DNA from 3 places in the Priestia sp. 53B2 genome. Region 3 is predicted to be linked to each of the others. Evidence: predicted binding sites of a transcription regulator. Region 3 holds the regulator's gene; each other region holds the start of a gene.
The links. Region 3 encodes LexA, which represses DNA repair genes until DNA is damaged. Its sites were predicted from a motif close to CGAACATATGTTCG; they were not measured.
Positions count from the first base shown of each region.

Region 1: ACN6NE_RS20330 (malate synthase) is a predicted target of LexA. The motif match lies at 2,209-2,222, and genes of this name have one in related genera.
Region 2: recA (recombinase RecA) is a predicted target of LexA. The motif match lies at 7,098-7,111, and genes of this name have one in related genera.

Region 1 covers NZ_JBLZXA010000025.1:1,276-12,109, reverse strand. Annotated here, with positions in the region: gene ACN6NE_RS20340 (hypothetical protein) at 491-679, opposite strand; partial or broken gene ACN6NE_RS20335 (hypothetical protein) at 712-907, opposite strand; gene ACN6NE_RS20330 (malate synthase) at 1,267-2,121, opposite strand; gene ACN6NE_RS20325 (cold-shock protein) at 2,760-2,963, shown strand; gene ACN6NE_RS20320 (cold-shock protein) at 3,234-3,434, opposite strand; gene ACN6NE_RS20315 (FbpB family small basic protein) at 3,679-3,819, shown strand; gene ACN6NE_RS20310 (hypothetical protein) at 3,957-4,130, shown strand; gene ACN6NE_RS20305 (hypothetical protein) at 4,791-4,940, opposite strand; gene ACN6NE_RS20300 (Spo0E family sporulation regulatory protein-aspartic acid phosphatase) at 5,880-6,320, shown strand; gene ACN6NE_RS20295 (hypothetical protein) at 6,675-7,172, shown strand; gene ACN6NE_RS20290 (NADPH:quinone reductase) at 7,559-8,539, shown strand; gene ACN6NE_RS20285 (OsmC family protein) at 8,685-9,131, shown strand; gene ACN6NE_RS20280 (hypothetical protein) at 9,803-10,009, opposite strand; gene ACN6NE_RS20275 (hypothetical protein) at 10,057-10,407, opposite strand; gene ACN6NE_RS20270 (hypothetical protein) at 10,563-10,834, opposite strand, start outside.
Region 2 covers NZ_JBLZXA010000023.1:33,708-44,541, reverse strand. Annotated here, with positions in the region: gene ACN6NE_RS20015 (TIGR03943 family putative permease subunit) at 1-752, shown strand, start outside; gene ACN6NE_RS20010 (permease) at 1,186-2,055, shown strand; gene ACN6NE_RS20005 (TIGR03943 family putative permease subunit) at 2,071-2,922, shown strand; gene ACN6NE_RS20000 (hypothetical protein) at 3,065-3,259, opposite strand; gene guaC (GMP reductase) at 3,640-4,623, shown strand; gene ACN6NE_RS19990 (TrkH family potassium uptake protein) at 4,889-6,244, opposite strand; partial or broken gene ACN6NE_RS19985 (VOC family protein) at 6,537-6,878, opposite strand; gene recA (recombinase RecA) at 7,275-8,309, shown strand; gene ACN6NE_RS19975 (ABC transporter six-transmembrane domain-containing protein) at 8,511-8,825, opposite strand; gene ACN6NE_RS19970 (VOC family protein) at 8,893-9,345, shown strand; gene ACN6NE_RS19965 (DUF1565 domain-containing protein) at 9,725-10,834, opposite strand, start outside.
Region 3 covers NZ_JBLZXA010000008.1:312,719-323,552, reverse strand. Annotated here, with positions in the region: gene ACN6NE_RS05050 (N-acetylmuramoyl-L-alanine amidase) at 1-248, shown strand, start outside; cyclic di-AMP (ydaO/yuaA leader) riboswitch at 440-581, shown strand; gene ACN6NE_RS05045 (APC family permease) at 744-2,570, shown strand; gene ACN6NE_RS05040 (cation diffusion facilitator family transporter) at 2,680-3,657, shown strand; gene ACN6NE_RS05035 (hypothetical protein) at 3,871-5,316, opposite strand; gene lexA (transcriptional repressor LexA) at 5,528-6,145, opposite strand; gene yneA (cell division suppressor protein YneA) at 6,292-6,621, shown strand; gene ACN6NE_RS05020 (YneB family resolvase-like protein) at 6,675-7,334, shown strand; gene ACN6NE_RS05015 (DUF896 domain-containing protein) at 7,404-7,634, shown strand; gene tkt (transketolase) at 7,802-9,808, shown strand; gene sirA (sporulation inhibitor of replication protein SirA) at 9,957-10,397, shown strand; gene ACN6NE_RS05000 (YneF family protein) at 10,488-10,700, shown strand; gene ACN6NE_RS04995 (ABC transporter transmembrane domain-containing protein) at 10,791-10,834, shown strand, end outside.

The DNA.
Region 1 (10,834 bases), on a different contig from region 3:
CTTAACAGATTCAATTTATCCTTATTATAAGTATGGTGAAAAAACCAATCTTTATGCTAAATCTATAAGTAATAAGTAGTTCATCTTACTACTAAAAGGTATACTTTTTCGGACAGATTAACTCATTAATGTCTATATTTTTTGTATTTTTTTGATATGTTTTGTAGAAGGCGCTTTCATTCTCTCGTATATTGTTCATTATATTTTTTGTTGGCTCTATCTTTTTATTATGAACCTACTAAATTTCCTAGAGACTGAAAGATTTCAATGGGGTGAGAAGAAGCTATGTCAATGGTAGTCAGTTCAGTAGGTCAAATAAAAGACTTACAAAAATACATTAAAAAAAGCACCTTTTTTTCGTAAGTGCCTGCCACTAATGACACCTCATGGAATCAAGAGGCTCTAAATCCTATAGTACTGCTTATTTCTTAAATCAGTCTATCTATTAAAATAAAAAGCGCCTCAATTAATAGATGCCTAGTTTTTATTATTATTTTTCTTCTGTAACCATAAATTGTACCACATTATTTAAATTGATGTGCACTAGCTCTTTTTCATTCGAAATGAATCTTTCATATTTTGTTATATGACTAATGACTTCTTTCTTTGATGTGGCTTCGAATTTTAATTCCTTTGTCCTGCCATTTATAAATTCGAAAATAACTTTAAATTTAAGCATAGGTGTATCTCCTCATTATCTACTTATTCTTCTTATTTCATTAATTCTTCTTCAAAGGAAAAAGTACTTGGATATTTAGTAACCGTATAAGAGTATCTTTTCATGTTTTCTACATTATCTTTTCATGTTTTCTACATAATGACTTTTTAAGATTGTTACTAATTCATTCGATACTCTTATAGTTACTGTTTTTCCATTACTAAATATTTTCACGCCTATATCCCTCATCTTCTCTTCTATTAAAAATAATAAGATTATCGTATTATTCTTATAATAGAGCTGAGAAAAGCTTACATCAATCCGTATATATTTTCCTCATTCTGGTATATGTGCTCAAAAAGTAAGTAACCTTTCCCCGATAATTATTCCAATAAAGGTTACTAATAGTAAAGTATATAGTCCTAAAATAGTAAAGGATTATTTTCTATAGATTTTTTTATGACCTACTGTCTCTTTTCTACCTCTCCTCTGTTCTGCTCTTGCCTTTTTATTAGCGAACAGAACAGAGCCAAGGAATGTTCGCCATTAATAATCGGTGGGAAAAATGTGTCAGTCCCTAGTCATTCTTATTATCTTTGGGCTAACATTTACATACGCATTAATGCGCCATTAGGCTTTGGTAACTCCTCAGCTGTTATCAGATTCATTTTACAAAAATGTTCAAAAAATTGTTGTGCCAGCTCTCTTTCCTTTGGGTCATTTTTCAACTCAACTATATCAAGCAAAATTTGAGCCATCCATAAATTATCAAAATAACGGTATTTACCTGTATTCCACGTCATTTTTTGGGATGACCTTTCATTTACATAATATTCCCAGAAAAGCATCTGATCCGATTCCTGTTCTGTAAGTTGGAGTCTGTATTTTGAATGAGCAGGAATATATCCATCTTCACAAAGCTTACCGATAAAATCTTCATTCACCATATAGACGCCTAAGACACGTCTGTCTTTTTCAGGCATATTGGAATCTATTGCTGTTAACAAGACAGCACTATTTTGGTGCAAACGAGTGGGTTTGGTTGGCTTCCCCTTGTTATTACCACTTTTTATTACGCCTGAAAAAACCTTCCACTCTAAAAAAGAACTAATCTGTTCTTCTGTGTCACACCAAAAAACCATTTGTGATTCGGAATGAAGTTTATGATTTTTCATAAGTTTTTCAAGTCCCCAACGAAGTTCTTGGTTTTTTCGCTGTAGTTTTTTTTCCTCTTCCTTCTTCCGTTCTTCCTCCTTGTGTTCCATTTCCTTTTTTTCTATAATTTTTTCGAGTGAATTAGCAACACTTTTATCGTGCAGTTTTAGATACTTTCCAAATACATCGGGGAAAACAAACTTTTTATTTTCCGATGCGAAATGTATTTCAATACTAGAATCATTATATTTAACTATACTACCTATCCCAAAAAGCTTGTGTGTAACTTTCTTATTGATTAGATTCATTATTCTAGGCCTCCTTGTAGAATAAAAACACGGTTACTATTAGATAGTAAATTAATAATTTTATTCAACTAACTTACCTTTAAAGCTCACACAACTGTTTGAGTTTTTTTTCAGTTTAAAAAAGGGTATTGAAAAAATGTATCCATAATTCTATCTGAAAAAACACAGCTGAATTCGGAATACGATTGAAAAACAATTGTAAAACTATTATAACATTTTTTGAAAATATTACAAATTTTCCATTGACAATATATTTTAATTTGAGGTAAAATTAAGTTTTGTTATTTATGATAACTCGAAATAAAAGTCTCCAAAAAGGCGCGAAACTTCTGGAAAGTCCCTATAAATAACCACTTGATTACCGGTGATAAGCGAAATGATTCCACGATTAAACTAATTTCTAAACTACCCTTCATTACGTTGGAGGCTTAGTTTAAGGGTGTACTACTACAGTAAGTGTTACAAGTAAAAAGCAAAAGAAGAAGATATGAACATTATTAGCAAGTGTTTAGAAATTCTCATATCAAAAATTCCGTGCATTATTCAATGGAAACAGAGTGGTAAAAAACACCAATTCGTATAAATGATTATTACTCCTTTATAAGCTATAATATAATATGAGGAGTAGTGATGTTAGTATGTATTATTACGGCAAAAGAAATCAAGAACCTTTAGCTCAAGAACAAACAGAGGTTTGGGAATGTACAGTAGAAGATTGTAAGGGCTGGATGAGAAAAGATTTCTCTTACGACAATCACCAAAAATGCCCTTTGTGTGGAAATCACATGAGAACTGGAGAACGGCTTATTAATAAAATTCCCCTTAATCCCCATCGAAGATAATTTGTACCAATGCTATCGCATAAATTAAAAATTACTACTATATTATTTAATTTAATTGAAAATATAGTTAATTTATTTGCATTTGCTTTCTATTTCTATTGTATGTTATAACTAGTTATACCTTGTATCGATCGTCTTGTCTAAAACCCAGGCTTTTTTTAAAGCCTGGGTTTTCTATTGAACTAATAGTAGATACATCATGTTTTTTCTAATTATAAGACCATAAAAAAAGACTCCTTCATAAGGAGTCCTTTTTTTTATCACTTTTGATTATGCTTTGTGAACGTTAGCAGCTTGTGCTCCACGTTGACCTTGCTCGATATCAAAAGTAACTTTTTGACCTTCTTCTAATGATTTGAAACCTTCACCTTGAATAGCACTGAAATGAACGAATACATCGTCTCCGCCTTCGATTTCAATGAAACCGAAACCTTTGTCTGCATTAAACCATTTTACTGTACCTTGTGTCATAATTGTTGCCTCCTGCTGTGGAATACTCCACAAATGTATTACCTCTCTTGCCCAATCATACTATTTCAAGATAAAAACTTCTGTTTAAGGTTTTTTCTTCTCTCAATCTTATACCGAACAAAAACAAGTTAAATGTAGTGTAACACATAGGGATGTTGATAGCAAATAATTGCTTTATTCCATTTAACCGTTATAATCATACTTGTCTACGGACTAAACTAAACAGTGAGAAAGAAGTGCCATTATGAGAAAGTTAAAACCCTCTTTTCAAAACCTAGTCAATGAAAACACACATAAAATACTAGAAGATAAAAAGGTCATGGAAAAGATTGAAGAAAAAATTGAAGCTCGCCAGGAGCAGGCTATAAAGATGAAAACGAAATAAAAGTAAAATAAAAACATCCTATGTAAACGGATGTTTTTTGTCTTGTACTGCTATTGCATTTCTAGGCAAATGGCTTTTTACAGGATATTCCATCTGCTATGTCGAATCTAGAAAGTCACGAGAAAGGAGCTGTTAATATGAACTCAAAAGAACAAAAGAGGTTGGCAACTACTAGAGAACAAATGGGGAATACTAAAGAACAAACTGATTTATCTTCTGAGTTAGAACAAGACTTAGAGAATTTAGGATTACAACGACGAATGAAGCAATTAGAGCTAGAAAGCAAGTTCCTAAAAGACCAGAACGATTAACTTCTTTAATTCACAGCACCCATTCAGGGGTGCTTTTTCAACATTTTAATACTTTTACCTCAGAACCCCCCCTATCTATGATCAATACTTTCTCCCAGAGCAAACAAATAACAAAGATGGTTTACTCTCTTTTTATCTAATTCAGTTCTATCTATGTATATTTTATGGTGAGATTCCATTAATCGCTATTTACTTTAAATCAACATGTTTCATTTCCAAAATAAATCTTTGATGGTCCAGATTACTTGATCTACAAAGGTTAATTCACGCTTATATCTCTTCCATTCCTTCTCATAGTTAACCTCAATATGACATCCAAAGAAAAGAACTAATCGTCTAGTTGAAATATCTTTATAATGGCTTCTTTATGCTTCTTCATAAATTATAGTATTAAGACACAACAAAATTTGACAAAATAAAAAACTTAACCTTATTCTATACTTAAAGATAAACTCAAGGAGTTGAGTTATAACATAAATGGATAACATGCAGCGCTTTATAGAGTTAGTTTTACAGTTTGAACAATCCTTAAATAGAAAGCTAACTAATCAAGAAAAGGAATTCTTAATGTGGGTTGTAAAAAAGGAAAAACAGATAGAAGCGTAATTCTGAATTAATTACTCCTATCTGTTTTAGTAATGAAGGGTAGAGCCCTTCTTTTCAATTCTTCTGCGAGAATAAGAATGTTTGATCATTTAATTTCTCCTGTACCTGTACAAATCCTCCCATAACAAGTAGCTCTAATTGTGTTGTATTATCTTCTATCCCAAAAGCTTTACATAATTCATATCGAATTTTCACACGTCCCAATTCGTCTAATTCCTTTACAATACCTGTTCTTTTTATTTTATCTGAATTAAAACCTTTGTTCCACTCGGCAATTGATCGACTTGATAAGATATCAAAGAACCTGCGCTCCGATTATCAGCAGGCTTAGCATACTCAATTTCTGCAACTGTTCCTCCCTCACCACAGAATGTCATTGAAAATTCACTTCTATCATACCCTTACTTAATAGGAAGCCCCTTTAAAGATTGGCTTCTATTCCCTTCTGCCCCATCAGGATTAATTGTACAAATAGCTAACTTACCTTTATTAATGGTATATTCAATACGTGCTGCGGTTTTAGAGTATTTATCAGTCGGAAAATAGATCACTTTATCTATTATAGGATGTGGTACTTTCTTGTGATGAAGAGAATAAATCCTTTAAGTCAATGTTTTCTACGTCAGTCACATAAGCTAAAATCAACAAAATAAAAATAATCCAGTATATGATTTTTTTCAATCTTCTCAACTCCTTCAATAAAAACAGTAGTATGAGAAACGCTCAGAATTGCAATGAATAGACAATGACCCGCGGAATAAAGGATATTTTCTTCTGGTAGCTTCTCAGTAACAACACTTCAACACTTCAACACTTATGCACCAGAATCCCTTTAACTATGTATAGTTAATTTATGATTAAGGTTTTCCAATATAGATATTCCCAAAAAGTAAACCTTTTGGACTGTGAAAAAATGACTCAAAAAACAGCTATCCCATTCGAAAAAGTATACTTTTTCGAATGGGATAGCTCATTAATGTCTATAATTTTTGTATTTTCTTGTAATTTTTTGATATCTTTTGTAGAAACCGTTTTCATTCTATCTTATATTGCTCATAATATTTTTTATTGGCTCTATCTTTTTATTATAGACCTACTAAATTTCCTAGAAACTGAAAAATTCTGATGAGGTGAGAAAAAGCTATGTCAATGGTAATCAATTCAGTAGGTCAAATAAAGGACTTACGAAAGTGCATTGCAAAAAAAAGGAAAGAATTAATTGATCTAGGTAATAATTATGGACTTTTAGACAAAAAAACAATTAAGTGTAGTCAAGATTTGGACAAGCTTATAAATTTGCATATGAAATCTTATTCTAGTTCAACTAACATTTTTTTAGATTACGGAGGAGATCTACCTAGAATGAGACACTTGTATGGTAATCGTAAAGTTAGCGATTTCAAATATGAGGTAAGAGCTGTTGAGCTTGCAAGAAGTAATATTCGTTTTTGTTCTGCCCAATTGATTGCTCATTCAAATCTAGCAACATTTGGAGTATGTACTGCTTTAGTTCTAGTTGGTAATGGAACTAAAGCAGGTTTTGTTACCCTTCAAAATTTACGAAAGTTAACAACACATTCGTGAAAATCTATCTTTTCTAACGCTTTAAACTAAATGTATAAACACTTAAAAAACATCGGATTAGAAAAAACTGATGTTTTTTTTAGCACTTTAAAATCAGAAACTGATACTAATTTAACTTTTCCTAATGAATCTTATTCCTGGATTTCATATGTACCATTGTTATATAACCACAAAACAGTATAATTTTCCTTTGAATATGACGTTACAACCAACCTTCATTAATTATCCTTCCAAGCGCAAGTTTTTCTAAATAATTCTTTAAGGATACTGATTCATCAGTGTCCTTTTTTATTCTGAGAAAACAGGAAATCTTTTAAGACTCGTCGTATTCATATAGATAAAGAGGTGGTTGAATTGAAACAATTAATTATCAATGATGTTGAATTTAACGTTGAAAATTTCGAAGAAAAAACAATTACACATTCCACTACAGGTGAGCAGCTAAAAAAGATTGGTTTTGCATTTTCGATTATAGGAAAAAAAGATTATAACTTATATGACTTATTTTTCGAGAGCCCCGATTTTGAACTTACTATTGTTGATACAAATGAGAAACTTAAAATGAAAAATATTTCACACAGTACTTTTTATCAAGCAGCAGAGATATCAGATGACACAAAAATCGTATTTAGAATTAAGTTACAACAAGAACCAGCCAAAGAAAAAGAACTTACAAAAGATCAGAAGTTGATGGTTAATGCCGTAAATGAGGTTGTTTTATCTAGAGTAAGATTTAAAGCGTTAGAAGAAATACTAGAAGAAAAAGGATTAATCAAAGGTGATGAATTATTTGATAAGATTGAAAAAGTAGCTAAAAGAGATTTTGACACGTTAAAGAAAGAATTACTTTAGGGTAAAGAAGAAATAAATACGTAAAAGCACTCCTATTTCATCAAGGTACTTATTTATTTTTCCATAAAGATCCTTTTCGTATATTATTTCCGAGAAAATCCATTATGGTAACCAAAGATGTATACCATAGATAGCTTAAAAACAGAAAAAACAACTGGGTCCAATCAGTTGTTTTTTCTGTTTCATGAATGATAATCAATGTTTAGCTGACGTTGCAGAGCGTCTTGATAAGAATGGTCGATGATTTCGTAAAAACTTTCCTCTTTTTTATATTTTTATAAGAAACGAAAGAAGCACCTTCCAATTGAAAGCTAATAATTCAAACCTTGATATTACTGTAAACTCTAACCTTTCGATATATAATAATTAACAAGGAGGTTGGGAACATGAAATCAATTCAAGTTACACAATTCGGTGGGCCTGAGAAATTAGTATTTACAGACGTTAAGGATGTAGTAGCAGAAAATGGGGAGGTATGTGTTCGTTTGTATGCGGCGGGCGTCAATCCCAGTGATACTTACACATTATCAGGTACATATGCGTTTAGTATACCTCAGTTGCCTTATACTCCAGGATTAGACGGTGCAGGGATTGTAGAGGCGATTGGAGAAGAAGTTACAAATGTTCGTGTGGGTGATCGTGTATTTATTGCGTCCTTAATGGGAAGTAAAAGTACAGGCACCTTTGCCCAAAAAGTAGTATGTGATGCAACGTTGGTTCATTCATTACCATCCCATGTATCTTTTGAACAAGGTGCGGCATTAGGAGTACCTGCATTAACCGCCTATCGCGCGCTATTTCAACGTGCCTGCCTGAAGCCTGGTCAAACCGTGTTTATTCATGGAGCCAGTGGTGGGGTTGGATTACAGGTTGTGCAAATGGCGAAATCTCACGGTGCTAAAGTGATTGGAACAGCAAGCAAGCCGGAGGGTAAAAAAATGGTTCGGCAGGCCGGTGCAGATTATGTCATTGATCATGTAACAGAAGCAACGGTTGAAGATGTTCTTGCCTTAATGGATGGCGATGGACCTGATGTAATTATTGAGTTTTTAGCAAATAAGAACTTAGAAACAGATTTGAAGCTGATTGCACCCTTCGGTAAAATTGTAATTGTTGGAAACCGTGGTTCAATAGATATAAACCCACGTCTTGCCATGCAAAAAGAATGTGATATTTTAGCAACAGCTCTGTGGAATGCACCAAAGGACGAGTATGAACAAAGTATTCATGGTGTAATTGGCATGCTAACAAGTGGTGCACTTCGTCCAATTATCGGTACAACTTTGCCACTTGAGCAAGTATCACAAGGCTTTGAACAGCTAGAAAAAGGCATAGGAAATGGTAAACTTGTTTTGATAATTGACTAGTTAATCTACATAATTTTAAGGCATTAACCTAAATTAAAGGCTGCATTAGTCAATTAAGCAAATACTAGAAGGACCTTACAGGGGCCTTTTCCTTGCCAATAGGATTATAATGGAAACATATAAAAATATCAAAGGGGAAGTCAAAATGACAAGTTCTTATTTTATTGTAAATGGATCATGGCAAGGAAACCGCGAGGGTAATGGGCTTATTCGTTTACCAGGAGGATCGAACCTTGAAGTATCGGTCCCGAAGGAACTTGATGGACCTGGCATCGGCACTAATCCCGAGGAACTGCTAATTTCCTCAGCGAACAATTGTTACATGATTACACTTGCAGCTATGCTTAGTAACAGAAAAATAGAAGTGGAAAACCTTGAGCTTTCATCCGAGGGCGTTGTTGAAAAGGTGGACAGAAAGCTGCAGTTTAAACAAATAATCCACAAGCCGGTAATTTCGATTATAACCGGTTCAGGTGTTACTGTGGAAAAATTAGAAGAAGTCGCTGTCCAGGCAGAAAAGGCATGCTTCATCAGTAATACCTTAAGAAATAGTATTAAAATCTCGGTACAGCCGAAAGTAATAGTATTATAATAGTTTCGTATAATGTTATAGAAACATGATGTAAGGAACTGCCAAAAGACAATTACTCAGATACATTTTTTCTCAATTTATTGGTGGGGAATTTGCGTTTTTTTGTTGGTTTGGATAAAAGACAGTTCAAATCCCTGTTCCACGATAGGGCGTTTTAATTGAATAAAACAAATAAAAAGTCGATTCCCTTAATATAAAGGAAATCGGCTTTTGTAGCTGGGGTATTTCCTTAGCGTACAAAATTCGCTTTTTGCGGGCGCTCCCCCTAATAAAAAAGAAAGCTACCCCATTATTACTTTTCCAAAGAGTGGGATAGACTGCATAAAGAATAGATGTCTAGAAAGATTACTGCTATAGCACTTATGAAGGAAGTAGGAATGAAAAAGACGACATTTTATAATAAGGTAAAAGCTTACGAGGCAAGGAAGTAATCTCCTTTTGTATCTCTATGGCGTTGGACATGCTAGCAAAATAGGTGATGCTTGCTATTTGTAGTTATTCCAATACAAGCAATAGGTTACTTGTCTTTTTTCTAAACTGAATATCTCGACACTGAGCCCATTCATAGAAAAACTGCTAAACGTCGCTTAAGAAAGTAGTAATTCACTTAAGTTCACACATATAGCTCTGGTAAAAACACTTTAATCCAAAAAAGCATCCTCAAAGGATGCTTAGAAGTTAGCCTGTAAAGCTTCCATTTTCTTCTTAAGTTTTTGGCTTTCTTCCTCTAATTCAATAATTCTATCTTGAAGTTCTTTATTATCCCAGTTGTTTTCTAGCCCTTCAGATAATTCCATTCGCTTTTTATGGATTTCAATTCGTTGTTTAGCCATCTCTTCTACTTCTTTATTTAATTGGAATTGTTCGTATGGATTCATATGTATTCCTCCTTTATTTTCACTTTCAATATAAACAGGCAATCCTTTTAAAATAAAGTCCAGTGAGTGTTTCCCACAAACATAGTGACGGCCCCGAACGCACTAGCAATAAAGCTAAAATTCCATACAGTTCGCATCCAAACTACCAAAAATCCATATGTCTTTCTAAAGGTTACTTCACGCATAAAGATGAGATAAAGGACTGTAAACCCATATACACCAAAGGCTACCCATTGAAAAGTTTCTTGAATTTGAGGGGCTACTAAGGCAACTGCTACTAAAGCTACGGTGAAAATGAGGTTCACAAACATAAAAAAGCTTACAAAACGCATCCACTTAAACCCTTTCTCATACAGTTTACCTGCATCTTGGTCTTCTTGTTTTAATTCTTCCATCATTCATTGCCCCTAGTATTTAGTTTTTTTCTATTATAGCACGAGATGTTAGTTTCATTTTTAGATTGCTAGTATTAGTATTTTGAAGTTTTTGCATTAGAATTTCATATCGTATTTAATTAAAAGCAGTTTACAAATGTAAGCTGCCTTTTTGCTGACTACTTAGACTGAAGAATTGCTTCTTTAACATACACTTTGTAGTCAATAATTGCATCATCCATTATGGGCAGTTCGCTTTCTGAATTGATATACCCAGCCAATGGTTTGGTACTTGCCTCAAAGTAAGGAAGTTCTTCATCAAGGGAAAACTTAATACTTTTTTCATCTAGTGATAACATATCAACTATGGTGTCAGTACTCATTTCTTCTAAATATAGTTCCTTTGCTGAAATGATATTTATAGTGCCCACCCATGTTAAGTCAACTACTT
Region 2 (10,834 bases), on a different contig from region 3:
GTGAATGCGGTCATGATCATGCGGAAAAAGGCAAAATTCGAACAACGTTTATTTACTCTTTATTTCTATTACCTATTATGACGGGCTTTTTATTTTCTAATCACACACTTGATAGTTCCGTTGCAGTAAAAAGAGGATTAACTTTTTCAGTTACTGAACCTGATACTCAGCAACAAACCGGAAGTGATAAAAACATTGACGCCACTAATTCAGAACTAGAAAAAGATACGAATGATTTATTGTCTGGAAATTCAGAGGAAGCACCAAAGAATGTTCCGACAACACATCAAAATAGTATTGCTGCTAAAGTGGCTCCTAAAGGTCTCTATGAATTACTTGAAAAGAAGCTAGTCAAACAAACGAAGATTTCTATAAATGACACCGATTATATTCCAGTTATGAATATTATTGAAAACAACACAGAGCAGTTCATTGGGAAAAAAATCGAGGTCAATGGCTTTGTATATCGTGAAAAAGGATTTAAAGATAACCAATTTGTTGTTGCTCGCTTTGGTATCTCTTGTTGTGCAGCAGATGCATCTGTATACGGTTTATTATCTAAATTGGAAAATGCGTCAACATTAAAAAACGATAGCTGGGTTCGTATAAAAGGGATAATACAAAAAACTACGTATAATGGAGAAGATGTCCCTTATGTTCAAGTTCAACAGATTGAGGACATTCCCCAACCGGATAACCCATACGTATACGAACTTTACCAAGGTGAACAACTGATAGGTCCTGGTAACTAAAAAGAATATATGACAGTTTTAGGGTAGGCCACTACGATCTAGCTGCATACCATCCATCATTTACATACTCAAATTATTGTGCTAGAGTATTGTAAAATGTATGTTTAGAATTAAGAATAAGAAATTGTTAAACGGCATTTCACCAACCTTTCATTTTTCTATGGTAAAGTAAAAAGAAATGTTCATGTAAATATTAAAGGATCTGGTTTTGATTAAGTTCACTTTCCTAGAGACTACTCTTTATTTATGTTATCAAGATCATTTTTTATTAGGGCTATTGTATATATGCATTTAATTGTAAGCTTATCCCCTTTAGGTAAATAGTGTAATATCACTGTTTATAAGTGATATTCCTCTCTATTTAAAGGGGCTTTTTCTATGTTTAGAAACAAATAGAAAACAACATGATTATTTCTTAGTTGGAGTGAGTATAATGAGTTCATCTCTTTTACAAATGAACACCATTTTTATAAGTATCTTAATTGAAGCTTTACCTTTTATATTACTAGGTGTAATTATTTCTGGTATTATTCAAATTTTTGTAACGGATGAAATGATGGCAAAAGCTATCCCTAAAAATAAATTTGGGGCAATTGTTCTGGCAAGTGTAATTGGGGCTTTATTTCCAGCTTGTGAATGTGGGATTGTTCCTATTACAAGACGTTTAATGGCAAAAGGGGTTCCCTTATATGCTGCTATTCCGTTCATGTTAACAGGCCCTATTATTAATCCTGTTGTCCTATTCGGGACTTTTGTAGCTTTCGGTAACGATTGGAAAATCATGATTGAACGTGGTGTTGTTGCCTTTCTTGTATCTTTAACAGTAGGTTTAATTTTAGCCTTTCAATTTAAAACGCCACAAGTTAAAAATGAAATCCATGCACACACTGCTTCCAAGAAGATGAGTGAAAAAATAGGAGATGCTCTTAAACATACTATTGATGAATTCTTTTCTGTTGGAAAATTTGTCATTATCGGTGGGTTAATCGCGGCCGCCATGCAAACTTATGTAAAGACCTCTACCCTCATGGCTCTCGGGCATGGAGCAGTATCTTCAAATGTAGTAATGATGGGCCTATCTTATATTTTATCGCTATGTTCTTCAGCTGATGCTTTTATTGCTTCATCGTTTCGAAGTACATTTAATGATAGTGCAGTTATTGCCTTTCTAGTATTTGGCCCTATGTTTGATATAAAAAATACATTAATGATGTTGAGTCAATTTAAGACAAAATTTGTTTTCTCACTATTTGCATACGTGTTTATTCTCGTACTAGTCCTATCTCTACTCATTGTTCATTAATAAGGAGGGACATTTATGTTTAGGGTTTTGATTTTATTAGGCTTTACTATGATTTTTATGCATCTTCATGCCACTGGAGATATTTCAAAATATATAAACATGAAATATTCATGGATTTCATATGGAACGATTTTTTTACTGTGGTTTTTAACTATTGCAGAACTAGTTTTTTATATGACAGGATCTGATGAGAAAGAGCAAGGTCATGACCATAATTGTGACTGCCGATGCGGTCATAGTCATGAATCACCGAACAAGTGGAAAAGACGGGCATGGTACCCTCTTTATTTCTTACCTGTTGTAACTGTCTTCTTTTTACCTGTAGCTACACTCGATTCAAATATTGTTGAAGCAAAAGGATTTCATTTTCCTATTTATGATAAAAAAGATCCTTACTCTTCGCATCAGTTTCTACAGCCAGATACGAGTTCTTTTTATGGAGAAGATGCATACGATAAAATGATTCATAAGGATTTAAAAAAGTTTTCAAAAGGAAAAACCATTAATTTAGAAGATGAAGAGTTTTTAAATGCAATGGAAACCATTTATCGATATCCTGGTGAGTTTACCGGAAAACAAATTAAGTTTAAGGGATTTATGTACCACACGAAAGAATTAAAAGACAATCAGTACTTTTTATTTCGTTTTGGTATCATTCATTGTATAGCTGATTCAGGTGTGTTTGGTATGTTAGTTCAATTTCCGGATGATGTATCATTTAAAAATGATGATTGGGTAACGGTAACGGGTGAAGTAAGTACGATGTATTATCAACCATTTAAAAAGACAATTCCTATTGTAAAAGTAACAAAAGTAAAACGTGAAGAAAAACCAGATGACCCTTATGTATATCGTAATAATCAATAAATAAGAATAGAAAACGCAGGTTAACATTTGTTAACCTGCGTTTTTAGATTGCTGTATAATCGAACTTTTAATAAAAAACAAAAGTTAACTCTAATCTTCAGACGAATTAGCTTACTTTTATTTTTATATCTTTTTTTAATAATTAGCTCTGCTTCTTTCTTCTTAAACTTAAAATTAATGAAACAATGCCTAATACTAACGCAATAATGGAAAGAGTAGTAGGAAGCGTAGCATTGGAGTCATTGTTAGTTGTTTCATTAGTAGCCGTGTTTTCTTTTTCACCTATAGATTCTTGTTTTATAACACTCATTCTTAGTAAAAGTTTAGCCTTAAACAAAGAAAATCACTCAGTAGAGTGATTTTTTTAAATAGCAGGCAAAAACATTAAACATTTTAGAACAAGTGAGAAGCAACACAATGAAATAGAAATGTTTTTTTAGGTGTTAGGCTCCTAGAAAAACCATTATTTTAACTACAATTGTATAGAGTATACATCTTATAAATGTTCATTATCCTTTGGTTTAATTGGTCGTTGATATCCTATATTCTAACATGAGAACTAAGCTTAAATAATTGAGCTTAGGTGCAGATTTGAACTGATTATGTAGCATAAATAGGCTAAATTTTTGACATACTTATAGAAATAAACTATATTATCATAGCACGAACTTTTGTTAGTTTTTAATTATTAATTATTCGTTTTTAGAGGTGTATTTAATGGAAAATGTGTTTGATTACGAAGATATCCAGCTAATTCCTGCGAAATCAGTAGTGAACAGCAGGACTGAGTGTGATACGACTATAACGTTTGGGGAGCGTAAATTTAAGCTACCTGTCGTGCCCGCCAATATGCAAACAATTATAGATGAAAAACTGTCAATTTACTTAGCAGAAAACGGCTATTTTTATGTAATGCATCGTTTTCAGCCAGAGAAGCGAATGTCTTTTGTTAAAGATATGAAAGAACGTGGGTTATTTGCTTCTATTAGTGTAGGAGTTAAAGAAGAGGAATATAAATTTATCCAACAACTAGCAGAAGAAGAACTTTCACCTGAATACATTACGATTGATATCGCACATGGTCATTCAGATGCCGTTATACAGATGATTCAGCATATAAAAAAATACTTGCCTCATAGCTTTGTTATTGCAGGAAATGTGGGAACTCCAGAAGCAGTAAGAGATCTAGAGCGTGCTGGTGCTGATGCAACAAAAGTAGGAATTGGACCAGGGAAAGTATGTATTACAAAGATTAAAACTGGATTTGGAACGGGTGGTTGGCAATTAGCAGCTTTGCGTTGGTGTGCAAAGGCAGCAAGCAAGCCTATCATTGCAGACGGTGGTATTCGTACTCATGGTGATATTGCGAAATCAATCAGATTTGGTGCGTCCATGATAATGATTGGATCACTATTTGCTGGACATGAAGAGTCTCCAGGTGAATCAGTTGAGAAAGACGGAATTCTATATAAAGAATACTTTGGTTCTGCCTCTGAATTCCAAAAAGGTGAAAAGAAAAATGTAGAAGGTAAAAAGATGTTGGTAAAACACAAAGGGTCTATGAAAAATACTCTTATAGAAATGGAGCAAGATCTTCAGTCTTCTATTTCTTATGCGGGAGGAAATAAACTAGAAGCAATTCGTAATGTTGATTATGTTATTGTAAAGAATTCTATCTTTAACGGAGATAAGACATATTAAGAACCTTTTAAGTAGGGTAAAAACCAAATAAGATCATGTTAATTCTTAGAGTTAACATCTTTCCCTTTTTCCAAACTATTTCATTGGATATAGGTGCCATAATAGGCGTCTTTTTTTGCACAAGAAAGGCAATCCCCTACGTTTTCATGAATATAGATGGGATAATATAGTTAATTAAAAGCAGCCCTAAAGAATGGGGCTGCTTTTTTAAGCCTTCCGACAATTATGAACATGTTGACCAAAGTATATATTTAAAGTAGATTTCTTAGCCAATAAGAATCTTTTCTTCTGCATACCGAATTTTAGATTGCTTATTTGAGCGAATTGCAAGCACAAAACCAATAGTAAGAGGCCCCACTCTGCCAATGAACATCATAATCGTAATGAGAACTCGTCCGATAGGACTTAAGTCGCCTGTAAAGTTAGCACTTAATCCAACTGTTCCGGAAGCAGAGAACGTTTCAAACAAAAGAGTAGACATATCTACACCTTCTTCTGTGATTGTAAGTAGAAAGAAAATAATAGAAACAAAAATAATTCCAGAAGTAGCAATAGAAAAAGCTCTATAAACAAGCGATTTAGGAATTCGGCGTCGAAAAACATTAATCTCTTCTTTATTTGTCAATACTGACCATAAAGCAAATAATATTAAGACAAACGTCGTTATTTTAATTCCACCGCCTGTTGATCCTGGGGCTGCTCCAATAAACATAAGCCCCATCATATACACTTTCGAAGGTAATGTTAGTGCCCCAATATCCAAGGTATTAAAACCAGCAGTACGGGGAACTACTCCTTGAAAGTAAGCTGCCCACCATTTATCGCCCATGCTCAATTGGCCTAAAGTATGAGGGTTATTATATTCTAAAGCAAAAATAATTAGTGTGCTCACGACATTTAGTAGGATAGTTGAAACTAATACAATTTTAGTGTGAAGAGAAAACTTCCTTATATTTCGTTTCCGAAAAATATCTGCAATGACAAAAAATCCAGTTCCACCTATTATGAAAAGTAACGTAATCATAATATTTACGGTTGGATCTCCTACCCATTTACTTAAATTGTCTGGTTCCAAACCAAATCCGGCATTGTTAAAAGCCGATATAGAATGGAATATCCCATAATAGATTGCTCTTCCCCAGCTCATTTCTTGTGACCAACGAATAGCTAGGATAAGCGCTCCAATACCTTCCACAGCCAATGTAATTAGCACAACACGTTGGACTAATGCAATAACGCCTTGCAGCGAAAAAGCATTTAGAGATTCTTTAAGTATTAACCTTTGTTGTAATCCAATTTTTTTACCTAGTACAATAAACATGAGTATACCAATAGTCATGAATCCCCATCCACCAACTTGGATGAGCACAAGCAGAATGAGCTGTCCAAATAAAGTAAATGTAGTTCCGGTATCTACCACAGCTAGGCCTGTTACACATACAGCAGAAGTGGCTTCAAAAAGAGCATCAATAAAGCTTAAATGATGTCTATCACTTGTAGCAGCAGGGATCATTAATAAGCCGGTTCCCAGCAATATTAATCCTAAAAAACCTACGAACAAGATACTTGCAGGTTCTAGGTGCTTCACTTTATGTTTTTTGCGTGACTTAGAAATTATCATATTACATTTCCCTTCAAAATATTTTGAGTAAAGGCTTATTATATATCATACCTATTTATTTGAAAATATGGTTATTTTTTTGTGCTCATAACTTTCAAGTACAAGCTTTATGTTAACTAAGATTGCATATCATATATAGTCGAAAAATAGAAAAACCTACTGCTCCTGTACAGTAGGTTTCCCATGTTTAGAATAGGAAATTTGGTGTGATGCCTCACGGAGTCTTGGGTAGTTTGCTCAAGAATCGCATTTATAATTCTTACTAATAAGAGCTGTATTTTAAGATGGAGAATTAACAGCAAGAATTATTTGCAGGTGATTTTTCAGTTGGTCCAACGTTATCCTCAGTCTTATCAACCTCGCTATTTGATTTTGTATAGAAGAATTCTCATTCGTTTCCGTCAGGATCTGTTATTCAAAATTTATCTTGTACAGCGTAGCAGCAAGTTGTATTCATCTCTTCACGAGCAAAGAATCCCTCATTTTCTAATCGTGATATATGAGAATTGATTTCTTCAAGAGTTTCTACTTGGAAGCCGAAATGGTTTACTTGATTACCTTTTACTTCCTCACGTACATTTGAGGTGAAATTTAATCCTGGTTTATCTAATAAGAATTTAGCATAATCTACTTTAAAACTGTTTTATAGTAACTAGGAATATGAGGAATACGTTATTAGTCTAATCAGATTGGTAGATTCATATACATACAAATTTAAAAATGGTTCTTATTTAATTTAACTTATGTAAAAGCATAAACTTACTTTTTATGAATATAAGATATTCTTCTAGCTAGTTTGTAGAAGAACTTTCGTCTTTACAATTAGATGCGTTTATTGTATGATTACATAACAAGAACATTTGTTCGATATTAAGGGTTTAGAGATGAATAAAGGAATAACAGAACAAACTAAGACAGTTAAACACAAAACTTTCTCGCACGGAGCAAAAACATTTGAGCCAACTCTTATTCTTTATCGAAATACCTTGGCGTTTATTGTAAACGTAATAACAATCGGAGGTTTCAAATTATGAATGATAAAAAAGCAGCACTAGATATGGCTCTAAAACAAATTGAAAAACAATTCGGCACAGGATCAATTATTAAGATGGGAGAAGGCACACATACAAAAGTTGAGGCATCTAGCTCCGGCTCATTAGCTTTAGATATAGCTCTTGGAATTAATGGTTATCCCAAAGGAAGAATTATGGAAGTTTACGGGCCTGAAAGTTCAGGTAAAACAACCGTTTCCTTACACGCAATTGCAGAAGTACAAAAAAATGGAGGTCGAGCTGCCTTTATTGATGCTGAACACGCACTGGATCCAGTTTATGCAAGAAAACTAGGTGTAGATATTGATGAGCTGCTGTTATCTCAACCAGATACTGGTGAACAGGCACTTGAAATTGCTGAAGCATTAGTTAGAAGTGGTGCTGTAGATATTATTGTTGTTGACTCAGTAGCAGCATTAGTTCCACAAAAAGAAATTGAAGGAGAAATGGGAGATTCTCACGTAGGTCTACAAGCTCGTTTGATGTCTCAAGCTCTTCGTAAACTATCTGGAGCAATCAATAAGTCCAAAACCATTGCCATCTTCATCAACCAAATCAGGGAGAAAGTAGGCGTTATGTTTGGAAATCCGGAAACAACGCCAGGTGGAAGAGCACTAAAATTCTATTCTTCCGTTCGTCTTGAGGTTCGCCGTGCTGAACAACTTAAACTAGGAAATGACATAGTTGGTAATAAAACAAGAATTAAAGTAGTCAAAAATAAAATGGCACCTCCTTTCCGCATTGCTGAAGTAGATATTATGTATGGAGAAGGTATCTCAAAAGAAGGAGAAATCTTAGATATCGGTTCTGAAGTAGATATTGTTCAAAAGTCTGGATCTTGGTTTTCATACAATGAGGAGCGGTTAGGACAGGGACGAGAAAACGCTAAGATTTTCTTAAAAGAAAACCCTGAAATTAGAGAAGAAATTAGAAAAAGAATTATTGATTTCAAATATAGTGATAATATTAACAACAATAATGGTATTGATAACGATAGAGAAAACGAAAACTAATAAAAGTGTAAAACACCTTTCCCACAGCTTACACTGCACCCCAATTGTTAGATAAAAAACTCTAATGATTGGGGTGTTTTTATGCAAGACTATCGTGTTGCACCTAAATAAGCGCAACTCATATAGAGAAACAGAATAAATCTTCTTGCAATCCATTTGAATAAACAGATACTCGAGGAACGCCTTCACACTTTCGCTCAATTACCCTTTATCTTCATATTGAGCATTAAAATCCCAACCGATGGAATAAGTACCTGCCTCTTCTTCAATACGATTATTAAGTACATGATTTAGACGGTAAGAACGTCGACCGAACCAATGGTTTATTACCAGTATTAGAATCATTGCCAATAAACTTAAGATCCCAAATAACATGGTAATAGCACCTAAAAATCGAATTACAGTTGTTGCAACTGCCGGTAACTTCATCTGAAAGAAATCTACTATCTCTCTAGACAGTGAGACTCGTCCTACAATTTGAGTTCCTTTTACTCCATTAGCGCGTTTGGAAGGAATTTGTAACTTTTTAATAGAATAATTATGAGAATGATCAATAAATTTTCACACATAAGGAGATAAAACTATGGCAAAAAACAACTTACTAAGAATGGACAATGTCGGTATCGTTGTAGAATCCCTTGATGACGCAATTTCTTTCTTTGAGGAGATTGGCTTGAGCCCCGAAGGACGAGCCACTGTTGAAGGTGAATGGGCTGGTCGCGTAACCGGGCTGGGTTCTCAATGTGTAGAGATTGCTATGATGGTTACCCCCGATGGCCACAGCCGACTTGAACTTTCGCGATTTCTCACCCCACCTCCTATATCAGATAACCGAGCTGCTCCTGTAAACTCCCTCGGTTATCTACGCGTCATGTTTACCGTTGAAGACATTGATGAAATGGTATCCAGACTCACTAAGTATGGTGCTCAGCTCGTTGGCGAAGTGGTTCAGTACGAGGACTCGTATCGACTCTGCTACATTCGTGGAGTCGAAGGACTTCTAATCGGTTTGGCGGAACAACTCGGTACCAAGTAAGTGACGTTTTATATAAGGGGTTTACTGAAATATACATTACTAAAATGAAAATATTTGAAGAAAATGCTTATTCAATAAAACGGCGCTTTTCTGGAAATGCGCTCTTTTCACATTTATGTATTAGCAGCAAAAACACTCTAATGGCCTGTGAAGTGATTAGCTAGTTTTTGCTACTAATCTTAATGTAATTACTAACTTTAGTGTAATCTATTGACTAAAGGAGGGAAACCATACTTTGCGGTCTAAAGCAGCTACCCTCTTACCAAGCCCATATTATAATGAAATAAAAAGTATAACCAGCAGATAGTGCAGTGAATAATTTTCCAGACTCAAACAGAATTCCAGAATCCCAGCAAACAACTCAATAAAGAATATCTTCTTAAAAGAAACTTTTATTAAAAAGCTTAGGGGATATAATGGTAGGACTTTCTATTTCTTGCCCCTTCCATATCCATCGATTCGTTGTATCTCTACTTTTATTTAGATATACATTATTACTAAGTTGATTATATTTATTTGAGTAATGAAGATTGGCTAGAAGCAAATTAGATTTTACTGAAACCATAACATTATTGTTGATAGTGTTATGAATTGCATGATATTGCATTAGTAATTGACCACCATCCATGTTCATCGTATCATTTCCGTATAAAATATTATGTTTAATAAGAGTATTTATCGTCCCTCCACGTTTTTTATCATAGCCTCCGATTGAAATTCCCGTAAAACGATTCTTATAAATCATATTCCCTATGACTTGAACATTGCTAGTTTGTTTATCGTAGTGTTCACTTGCAATTTCTATTCCTATATCGTTATGACTTGAAACGTTATGCTCGATAGTAACATCTTTTCCTCCGTCTACGTAGATTCCGCCAGCGGAGTATGCATGTTTATAAGCAGGGTTTGAATAACTGCTGACGTTGTAAATATGGTTTTCACTAATAAGTCCTTCACGGGCTTGGTCATATTTCTCGATAGGAGCTACTTTTTCAAAGCCAATTACGTCAATCCCAATATTATCAACGTTTCGAATTGTATTGGCATTGACCATAAAATCTTTAACATTCCCATTTAAAATCAGCGCTTCACTAAAACCTAAGGTTAGGTTTTCAAGTAGGTTTCCCGATATTTCAATGTTTTGTAATGGACGTGGCGCTTTGGATCCATAAAAAGCTATTCCATGTGCGTTTCCATTTTTATGTGCAGTCTTAACATCGAAAACATGATTATTAATGATTCGAAGGTTTTTCCCACTTCCCTCTACTAAGATACCACATGGTGTGTTTTGTTTCTTAGAAGTAGAAAAATGACCTATATTCAAACCTTGAATTGTTATGTAACTCTTATTTTCTATGCTAACTAGCCCTCCGTCTGTAGAACGCCTCTTTATTTTCTCTCCACTAATAAGTGGCTTTTCGCTTTTATAGTTCCTAAAAATAATAGGCTTTTGTTTAGTACCTGAACGACTAATGATTAATTGCTCATA
Region 3 (10,834 bases):
CTTCGGAACAATATCCACTTCCAAATGGAATTTTAAAACAAGGTGATTCTGGAGAAGCTGTGAAGCAGCTTCAAAGAGCATTAAACGCGGTGAATTTTAAAGTAGGGTCAGTAGACGGAATATATGGAGTTCAAACGAAAGATGCAGTCAGACGTTTTCAGCTTGTGTATCTTCCTTATGATGTAGATGGCATTTATGGTCCTCAAATGAAAAACAAGCTAGCAGCCGTTTTAAAAGCAAAAAGTTAAAGCAAGAAGGTCTTCTGTAAGCGGGCAGAAGGCCTTTTGTTTTCCTGTTAAAAGCGCCTTAAGCACTATTTTATCATTTGCGTAAAATAATGCTTTACAAACCATTTGTACGGGAGTATATTATCTAAGAACAAAGGATAGTTATGAAAGAAACATGTTATCAATCATACCCTTTAACTGAAAATTATATTGACCTGTTATCGCTTAATTCGTAAGAAGTGGGGGACCCAAATTTGTGCATTGTCACTTGGGGTGAATCCTTTTTTAAAAGGTAGGGCTACTCTCATAGCCCGAATCCGACAGCTAACCCCATAAGCGTTTTGGAGAGGAGGTTTAAGCTGTGTAAAAACGCTGAGAACCCTTAGTGTTTTTTTTGTGCGCTTTTTTAACATAAAAAGGTATTTTTTAGGGATAATATCACTTATTTGTGAACTTGTAACGGAGCTTAGCAACAAATAGTAAATAGTAGCTAAGCAATCATCGGAGGGAAATTACGTGAACTATTCAGTTCTCAAAAGATTATTGATTGGAAAGCCGCTTAAAACAAAAGAGTTAGGTGATCAAAAGCTTAGTAAGCTTAAAGCACTGGCTATTTTATCATCAGATGCCTTATCATCAGTGGCTTATGGAACAGAACAAATTTTGATTGTACTTGCAACAGTAGGCGTCCTTGCTTATTGGTATTCAATTCCAATTGCGCTTGGGGTATTGGTGCTGCTGACAGCTTTAATTCTTTCATACCGTCAAATTATTTATGCGTATCCGCAAGGTGGAGGAGCTTATATTGTTTCCAAAACCAATTTAGGAGAAAATCCTGGGCTTATCGCTGGAGGATCACTGTTAGTAGACTATATTTTAACAGTTGCTGTGAGTGTTTCAGCAGGAACAGATGCTTTAACTTCGGCTTTTCCAACGCTGCATCATTACAATGTAGTAATTGCGTGTTTGCTGGTGATTTTTATTACCGTCTTAAATTTACGTGGTGTAACAGAATCCGCTTCTGTATTAGCTTATCCGGTTTATTTATTTGTTATTGCTCTTATTTTGTTAATAGCGGTAGGCTTGTTTAAAATAGCGACAGGTCAAGTTTCACCTGAGCTTCATCCATCTCTTGGCACAGTAGTGCCAGGTATTAGTTTGTTTTTATTATTAAAAGCTTTTTCATCAGGCTGTTCGGCATTGACAGGTGTAGAAGCTATTTCAAATGCAGTGCCTAACTTTAAAGAGCCAGGTGCAAAAAATGCTGTTCATACCTTAATGCTGATGGGCGGTATTTTAGCCGTTTTATTTTCTGGCATCACGTTTTTAGCTTATTGGCTTGGCATTTCTCCAAAAGCAGATGAAACGGTTGTATCACAAATTGCATCGAGTGTGTTTGGACGAAATGGATTTTATTATTTTATTCAAGGCACAACAGCTCTAATTCTAGTGCTAGCGGCGAATACGGGCTTTTCAGCTTTCCCTTTGCTGGCTGTCAACTTATCGTCTGATAAATACATGCCAAGAATGTTTCAAATTCGTGGCGATCGATTAGGCTATTCAAATGGAATTGTGACCCTTGGAATTGCTTCTATTGTCTTAATTGTAGCTTTTAAAGGAGCAACTGAACAATTAATTCCTCTTTATGCAGTCGGGGTGTTTATTCCATTTACGCTTTCTCAAACAGGCATGATTGTCAAATGGCTTAGAGAAAAGCCGGCCGGCTGGCAAGGGAAGCTAACCATTAACTTAATTGGTGCCCTCATTACCTTAACGGTGCTAATCATTTTGTTTACAACGAAGTTTTCACAAGTATGGTCCGTGCTCATTTTCTTACCGGTTATTGTTTATATTTTTCATCGCATTTATACGCATTATGAAGCAGTAGGAGAGCAGCTTCGCATTAAGCAAGGAGAAAAGATTGGAACGCTTGAGGGAAGTGTGGTCATTGTTCCTGTAGCAGGAATGACAAAGGTAGTAGAAAATTCATTAAATTATGCACGAACGATTGGCGATACCGTTATTGCAGTGCACGTGGCCTTCGATCGAGAAAGCGAAAAGAGAATGGAAGAGAAGTGGGAGAAGTGGCAGCCTGATATTCGTATTGTTACGTTTCACTCTCAATACCGCAGCTTAGTGCGGCCGCTGTTTCGATTCATTGATATGGCCGAGGAAAAAGCGCGGGAAAACAATATGGCTATTACGGTCGTTATTCCACAATTCATTACGAAAAAAAGCTGGCAAAATATCCTTCACAATCAGTCCAGTCTACTGTTAAAAGCACATTTGCTTTACCGTAAAAATGTAATTGTTACAACTGTACCGTACCGTTTTAAAAAATAATGAAACATGACTAAAAACCTCCAACTTGTATGTTGGAGGTTTTTAATTTTTAAATTCACATACACTAACCGTAATCGAATCTCATCAAAGGCGCAAACGGAGGGATTACATGAGTGAATTAATTAAATTGTTGCGAAAGGGAAATAAATCGGCCATGATGGCCGCTGTAGTTAATACCATTATCTCTATCATTAAAGGAATTGCCTTCGCTTTAACAGGGAATGTAGCAATGTTTGCTGAAACGATGCACAGCTTAGGAGATGCAGCTAATCAGTTTTTTGTCTTTATAGGTTCGGCATTAAGTAAAAAAGCCCCGACCAAACGATTTCCAAACGGTTTCGGCCGATTGGTTAATCTCGTTCTATTAGGAGCGGTTCTTGTAGTAGGGATTATGGCGTTTGAAACGATTAAAGAAGGATATCACCATATTCTTCATCCGACGAAGTCTTCAGGCTTTATTTTAAATATTGCAGTACTTGGCATCTCGGTGTTACTTGAGATGTTTGTCCTATTTAAGGCAATGAAAGAAATTTTGCACGATGTCGGAATGAATACCGCAGAGGTCAATGTTTTTACGCAAAGCTTTGTTCATTTAAAGAAAGCAAAGCCAGCAACCAAGCTGGTCTTTATGGAAGATCTGGTAGCTACTGGAGGAGGCGTATTGGCATTAATAGCCGTTTTTATTTCACGGTTTACACCTTTTCACCAAGCTGAAGGAATTGCTTCTATTTTAATTGGGCTTATGATGTTTTTTGTAGTAGGACGAGTATTTTTAGATAATGCTGCTGGAGCGCTTGGTGAAGCAGATAAAGAAATGGAAATAAAAATTGGCGCGATTGTCATGCAAGATGTACAAGTGCATGATATTCAAACATTAATGGTGATGAAAGAAGGAGAAGAGCTTCACGTTGAATTAAAAGTAGAAATTGATCCTTCTTTAACAGTGGCAGAAGCTGATGATATTAAAGATCGTCTGGAAAATCGTATTTTGCAGGAAAAAGGAATAACGGATATTATTATTGAATTTGATGAAGATGATGGAATTCCAGACTGGGCGCCAAGTGATTTACAGCTTCAAAAAGAATAAAAAGAAGAGGTTAGGACAAAATTATTTTAGTTGAAGAAGATCCGAACGATGAATCGAGATTCTTGATGGAGAATCCAACTCGTTCGGATTTTTTCATTGGTATGGTGAACGTAGGTTTCATGTATCCCATTTGTTCGTCTGTAGATTGGAGGGGTGTAGTTATGTCTCGACCTCTTCTTTTTTCAATGGTGTATTCTCTGATACGAACGGCTTTTATGTTTTAAATCGATCTTTTAATAAATTCCATAGGGAACTCACTCCGAGACTAATGCTGATCAGAATTCCTGATAGAGCTACTATTAAAGCGATATATTCAAAGATAGAAAACTGCTTCATACTATCCCAATTGATGTTTCCCTCTAGTTTGCTAATAACTAAATTCATTCCGTAAATACCTGAAAGAACCGTGTAAATCGTTAAAATTAATAATAAGTAATTGTGACGCTTGGCTGCGATTTTCTCTTGATTTTGGTACAAAGTACCAAGGGTTTCTTTGACTTCTTGATAAAGAGAATTGATATGGAAGATTTTTTTAAAGAGCTTAGAAAACTCTTGACCTTCTGTGCGAGAGCTAATTTCTAAAAACAAATATTTACCTGAAAACACGGTAATAGAGCGGATTAGTCGTTCAATGCCCTCTGAATTTTTATGAAACGTGAGCTGAGAATATTCATAAGATAGTTTTAGCAACACGATTTTATAGAAAAAATGTAAAAATAAATTATAGTAATGCTGGCCAAATAGATGATTCATCAAAAGCTGATCCGTTTTAGAGTCTGTCGATTTAGAAATACACGAAAACACATGGTCTGTTATGACATAATAGGTTTCAGGAGCCCATCTGGGATACACGTGTTTAGTATTATACGTTTTAATATACTCATGATTGTGTGCAGAAATAAACGCTTTCCCGTCAGGCGTATAGCTATTTAGCTGTCCAGTACGAAATAAAGTTGTGGAATTAATCTCTTGCTCTTGATTTACCGTTACATAACTTAACACAAACATCCGTTCATCGATAAAATAAGGAAGGCTCCCAACGTGCTGTTCACGTGTGGCTTCTTTCTTGATGTGTTCGTTCAAAAATGGCGCGAGCTGCGAAAAAATATAATCTTGCACTTTGCTATAGCGATGATGTTCATAGGTAATGGTGGATCCATGCTCTTCAGCAAGCTTCGGTTCTAATACACGAAAATGATTCATGAACTCTAAAGTATCATCATAGGTGTAATGATTATGGCTTATCTCAGTGCGAATGGTCATGACGCCAATTTCAAAAGGACATAAAAAAACATCCACAGACAGCACGTTGCTAGACACGGTGGTGGAGGAAGTGTGTAACGTAATGGTATGGTCTATTTTTTTTGAAAATCGAAGCAACCCTTCTTTTTCGCATGAGTCAGGGAATAGAATGCATTCAATGTAAGGAAGAAAATATTGATCCAGGCTATCATGAGATACGTAATATTGTTCTCCGTAGTACTCTTTTTCTAAATGTTTATTTTGAATGGAAAAAAACTCGAACAAATTTGCTTTCAGTGCATGAACAAGCTGCTCTTTATTTTTTCGATCAAAGGAAAAAGGAAAAAGAAACATGTTCATTGCTTTAGTAGGTACAATGGCTTGAAATGGTTCTGTTTTCCTTGGTGTATTGGTCATAAACTACATCCTTCTTATGGTGGGTTGTATTTCCTTTTAAGAGTCGAGGAAATGCAGATAGAAAGTAAAAGGTAAAACAAGCTTTATAAAAACAGTTCTACCTGCCTGCAATGATTCAACGTATCATTTATAATATGCCAATTTTTTTAGAAAACAAACGTAAAAAAACCAACTAACATCATGATTAGTTGGTTTTACATACAGTGTCTGATTAGTGAATCGTGCGATATACACCAGTTACTTTTCCTAAAATCGTTACGTGGCGAAGAATAATAGGCGCCATCGTTGAATTTTCAGGCTGTAAACGAACGAAATTTTCTTCTTTAAAGAAACGTTTTACCGTTGCTTCGTTGTCTTCGGTCATAGCGACCACAATATCTCCATTATTAGCTGTTTGCTGCTGACGTACGATTACCATATCCCCATCTAGAATACCTGCTTCAATCATACTTTCTCCCATAATTTCAAGCATAAATACATGATCATCTGGAGAAACGAATTTATCTGGAAGAGGGAAATATTCTTCCACATTTTCAACGGCTGTTATAGGAAGACCCGCTGTTACTTTACCGATAACAGGAACATTAATGACATTGCTTTTAGGAATGTTTACTTCGTCTAGTTGAAGAACTTCGATTGCTCTTGGTTTTGTTGGATCTCTGCGAATTAACCCTTTGCTTTCTAAACGAGCTAAATGCCCGTGTACAGTGGAGCTAGAGGCTAATCCTACCGCTTCCCCAATCTCACGAACAGAAGGCGGATAACCTTTTAATTTTACTTCGTGCTTAATAAAATCTAGTATGTCTTGTTGACGTTTTGATAGCTTCATATTTTTCACCTCGATTTTAGCTATTCTTTAGGTGAATTATACCACGTGATGTGTCAATATACAAACATAAGTTCGAAGAATTCCATTGACAGAAACAAATGTTCTCACTAAAATAAGAACATATATTCTGATAGGGGGATCATAATATGCAACAATTCTTACATTCTATGAAACATTACGCTATTTTTTTTGCAGTTATCGCTGCACTTACATATGTATTGACGCTGGTTTTAGGAGCGGATAAAGTAGATTTAGACAAATATTCAACGGTTACTATTACAAAAGGAGATACGCTTTGGGAATTGTCCAACAAGTATCATAATCACCATCATTTGACCACCAACGAATTTGTCAAATGGGTTGAAGACGTCAATGATTTAAACTCAGACACTGCACAGTCCTTATCTCCTGGAGATAAATTATATATTCCTGTTTTAAAAAAAGAGTTACATAATCAAGTGGCAATTGAACAGTAGTGTGTAACGGCCGTTCCTGAATATTGTTAGAAGCCGAAAAGGTCGTGATAAAAGTGGACGCCATTATTTATTGCCGTGTCAGTACGGATAAAAAAACCCAAGAAACATCTTTACAGCGCCAGCAAGAAGAATTAAAAAAGCTTGCTAATCTTCACCATCTAGACGTAAGAAAAGTCGTAATGGAAAAAGCAAGCGGATATGACGTAGACAGAGAGGGTATTTTGGATGTTCTTCATACAATGAAAGAAGAAAAAATATCTGTGCTGCTCATTCAAGATGAAACACGATTAGGCAGAGGAAATGCCCGAATTGCGCTGCTTCATGCTTTTCATAAAGAAAATGCTACGATCTATACGATTAGTCATCAAGGTCAGCTTCAGCTTTCAGAATCTGATTCGATGGTGTTAGATATTATTAGCTTAGTGGAAGAGCATCAGCGAAAATTACATAATGCTAAAATTAAAAGAGGAATGAAAAGAGCCGTCGAAAACGGTTATCGTCCGCAGCAAAATTTAAAAAATCAAGGAGTTAACTCGGGAAGAGAAAAAAAAGAAGCGCCGATTGAAGAAATTGTACGCCTTCGCCATAACGGCTTAACCTTTGCTGAAATTTCAGTTACGCTAAAAGGTTTTGGTTATAATATTTCAAAAGCGACGGTACATCGTCGCTATCAAGAGAATGCTCAATCTCTTGATAAAACGAAAGAGATTTAGTAAGATGACTACATGTTGCCGGAGCGGTTCGGTAATTTTAATTATTGATTATAAGGAGATAGGTTTTATATGCTATCAAAAGATAAACTTGCTCGTATTAATGCTCTTTCAAAAAAGGCAAAGGCTGAAGGGCTGACAGAATCTGAAGCGAAAGAACAGCAAGAGCTACGTCAGGAATATTTAAAAGTTTTCCGACAATCTATGACAAATCACCTTCATACGATTAAAGTTGTGGACGAAGAAGGTAAAGATGTTACGCCTAAGAAGTTAAAAGAGAGTAAAAAGAAGCGTCTTCACTAAGACGTTCTAGTAAAACTAGAGGGAGTGTTCCCTCTAGTTTTTTGTATATTTTTAATAAGGCACACAAAAACTGTAAAAGTGGAATTTTTTTTGGTTCAAGTATTGTACAAATAAGCAAATCATTAGTATGATAACATATGTACATAGTTTTGAAAGGAATGAAGAGTATGACACAACGTATTGAAGATCTTTCGATTGCAACAATTCGTACTTTATCAATCGATGCGATTGAAAAAGCAAATTCAGGTCACCCAGGTATGCCAATGGGAGCTGCTCCAATGGCATATACATTGTGGACAAAATTTATGAACATCAATCCAAAGAATCCAAACTGGTTCAACCGTGACCGCTTTGTATTATCAGCAGGACACGGATCGGCACTATTATACAGCTTGCTTCATTTAGCTGGATATGACTTATCAATTGAAGACCTTAAAAACTTCCGTCAATGGGGAAGTAAAACACCAGGTCATCCGGAGTTCGGTCATACAGCAGGTGTTGATGCAACAACTGGTCCACTAGGACAAGGTATTGCAATGGCTGTTGGTAAAGCAATGGCAGAACGTCATTTAGCTGAAACATACAACAAAGAAGGTTTAGAAATTGTAGACCACTTTACGTATGGTATTTGTGGTGACGGAGACTTAATGGAAGGTGTATCTGCTGAAGCAGCTTCATTAGCGGCACACTTAAAATTAGGACGTTTAGTTGTTTTATACGATTCAAATGATATTTCGTTAGACGGAGATTTAGATCGCTCGTTCTCTGAGAACGTAGAAGATCGTTTCAAAGCTTACGGATGGCAAGTAATCCGCGTTGAAGACGGCAATGACTTGACAGCGATTGCAAACGCAATTGAAGAAGCAAAAGGCGATTTAACACGCCCAACGCTAATTGAAGTAAAAACAACAATCGGATTTGGTTCTCCAAACCACGCGGGTACTTCTGGAGTGCACGGTTCTCCATTAGGTTCCGATGAAACAAAATTAACAAAAGAAGCTTATGCATGGACATTTGAAGAAGATTTCTATGTGCCAGAAGAAGTGTATGCTCACTTCAAAGCTACAATTGCTGAAGATGGCCAAAAGAAAGAAAACGAATGGAACGATGTATTTGCACAGTATAAAGAAAAATATCCTGAACTAGGTCGTCAATTTGAACTAGCAGTAGAAGGAAAGTTACCGGAAGGCTGGGAAGAAAAGCTTCCAGCATACGAAACGGGTTCAAGCCTAGCTAGCCGTGCTTCTTCTGGAGAAGTATTAAACGCAGTAGCACAAGCTGTACCTCAATTCTTCGGCGGTTCAGCTGACTTAGCTGGCTCAAATAAAACAATGATTAAAGGTTCAGAAGACTTCACTGCAGCTGATTACAGCGGACGTAATATCTGGTTCGGTGTACGTGAATTTGCAATGGGAGCTGCATTAAACGGTATGGCTCTACACGGCGGTGTAAAAGTATTCGGAGGAACATTCTTTGTATTCTCTGATTATCTTCGCCCAGCAATTCGCTTAGCAGCTTTAATGAAGCTTCCTGTAACATATGTATTTACACATGACAGTATCGCAGTTGGAGAAGACGGCCCAACACATGAGCCAATTGAACAATTGCCATCACTTCGTGCAATGCCAGGTCTTTCAGTGGTTCGTCCTGCAGATGCAAATGAAACAGCTGCTGCATGGCGCTTAGCATTAGAGTCAACTGACCGCCCAACGGCGCTTGTATTGACTCGTCAAAACTTGCCAACGCTTGAAGGTACAAAAGAAAATGCATACGAAGGCGTGTCTAAAGGTGCGTACGTTGTATCTAAAGCTGGTAAAGACCAAGCGGATGCATTAATACTTGCAACAGGCTCTGAAGTAAGCCTAGCAGTAGAAGCACAAAAAGCATTAGCTGCAGAAGGCATTGACGTATCTGTAGTAAGTATGCCTGCATGGGATCGTTTCGAAGAGCAATCTGCTGAGTACAAAGAAAGTGTTATCCCTAAATCAGTGAAAAAACGTTTAGGTATTGAAATGGCTTCTACACTTGGCTGGGAACGCTATGTTGGAGACGAAGGACAAGTTCTTGGTATTAATCACTTCGGTGCATCTGCTCCTGGTGAAACAATCATGAAAGAATTTGGTTTTACAGTTGAAAATGTAGTAGCAAAAGTGAAAAGCTTGCTTAATGCATAATTCTTTTTCATAAGAAAGAGCAGACCACAGGAGTCTGCTCTTTTTTTCGACAAAAAAACAAAGGAATTTTTTCATCGATAGACAAGCATTGCGTACACCATTCGGTATAATGGTACAAAAAAGAACGAGCCGAAAGGGAGGATGAATCGTGAGAACGTATGAAGTATATTTAATGGAGGAAGAAGTTGCATCATCCTATTTTCGAAGAGAAAAGCTCATTTATCAGCTGCTGATTGAATATAGAATGAAACGTCACTTGAATGAAACGCACTTACAAAAACAAGTTCATTACATTACTCGCCAACTGCCCATTTCATTTATTCAACGAGAATTGCTTCAGGCGTTTTCTCATTATCCTCATTTTTTTACTCATCAAGAGACGTTTGTGCTGGAATATCCTCATAAAAAAAGTCGAGCATCTATAAAATTAACGAATCGCTGTATAACAATTGAAGGAGATGGCAATGTTGATGCTGAGACAGCTTTTTTTGAAGTATTACGCAAGCTAGATCCTTGTTTTTTAGCAGTGAATTATGGAACGGATGAATACGGCTGGCTGAGGCCTGTGAAAACAAGAAAATTTGTGTAATTATTTAAGGAAATTGGAACGGAAATATTGTATAATAGCGTATGGTCTAGTACACTGTAAGTTAGACAACACGAAGGAGGAAGTAATACCATGGGAATGTATATTCTAGTTGGTGTTCTAGCATTAATTGTTGGGATAGCGCTAGGATTTTTCATTGCTCGTAAATATATGATGAGCTATCTGAAGAAAAATCCACCAATTAATGAACAAATGTTAAAAATGATGATGATGCAAATGGGCATGAAACCATCGCAGAAAAAAATTAACCAAATGATGAAAGCAATGAACGGCCAAATTAAATAATGGTTAATTGGACAGACACTCTCTATTCAGAAGGGTGTCTTTTGTTTTATGATAGATATAAGAAAATGGTTGTGGGGCTAGGGGGATACGATGAAAATTTTTCGAGAGTTATGGTGGTTTTTCAAACAGGAAAA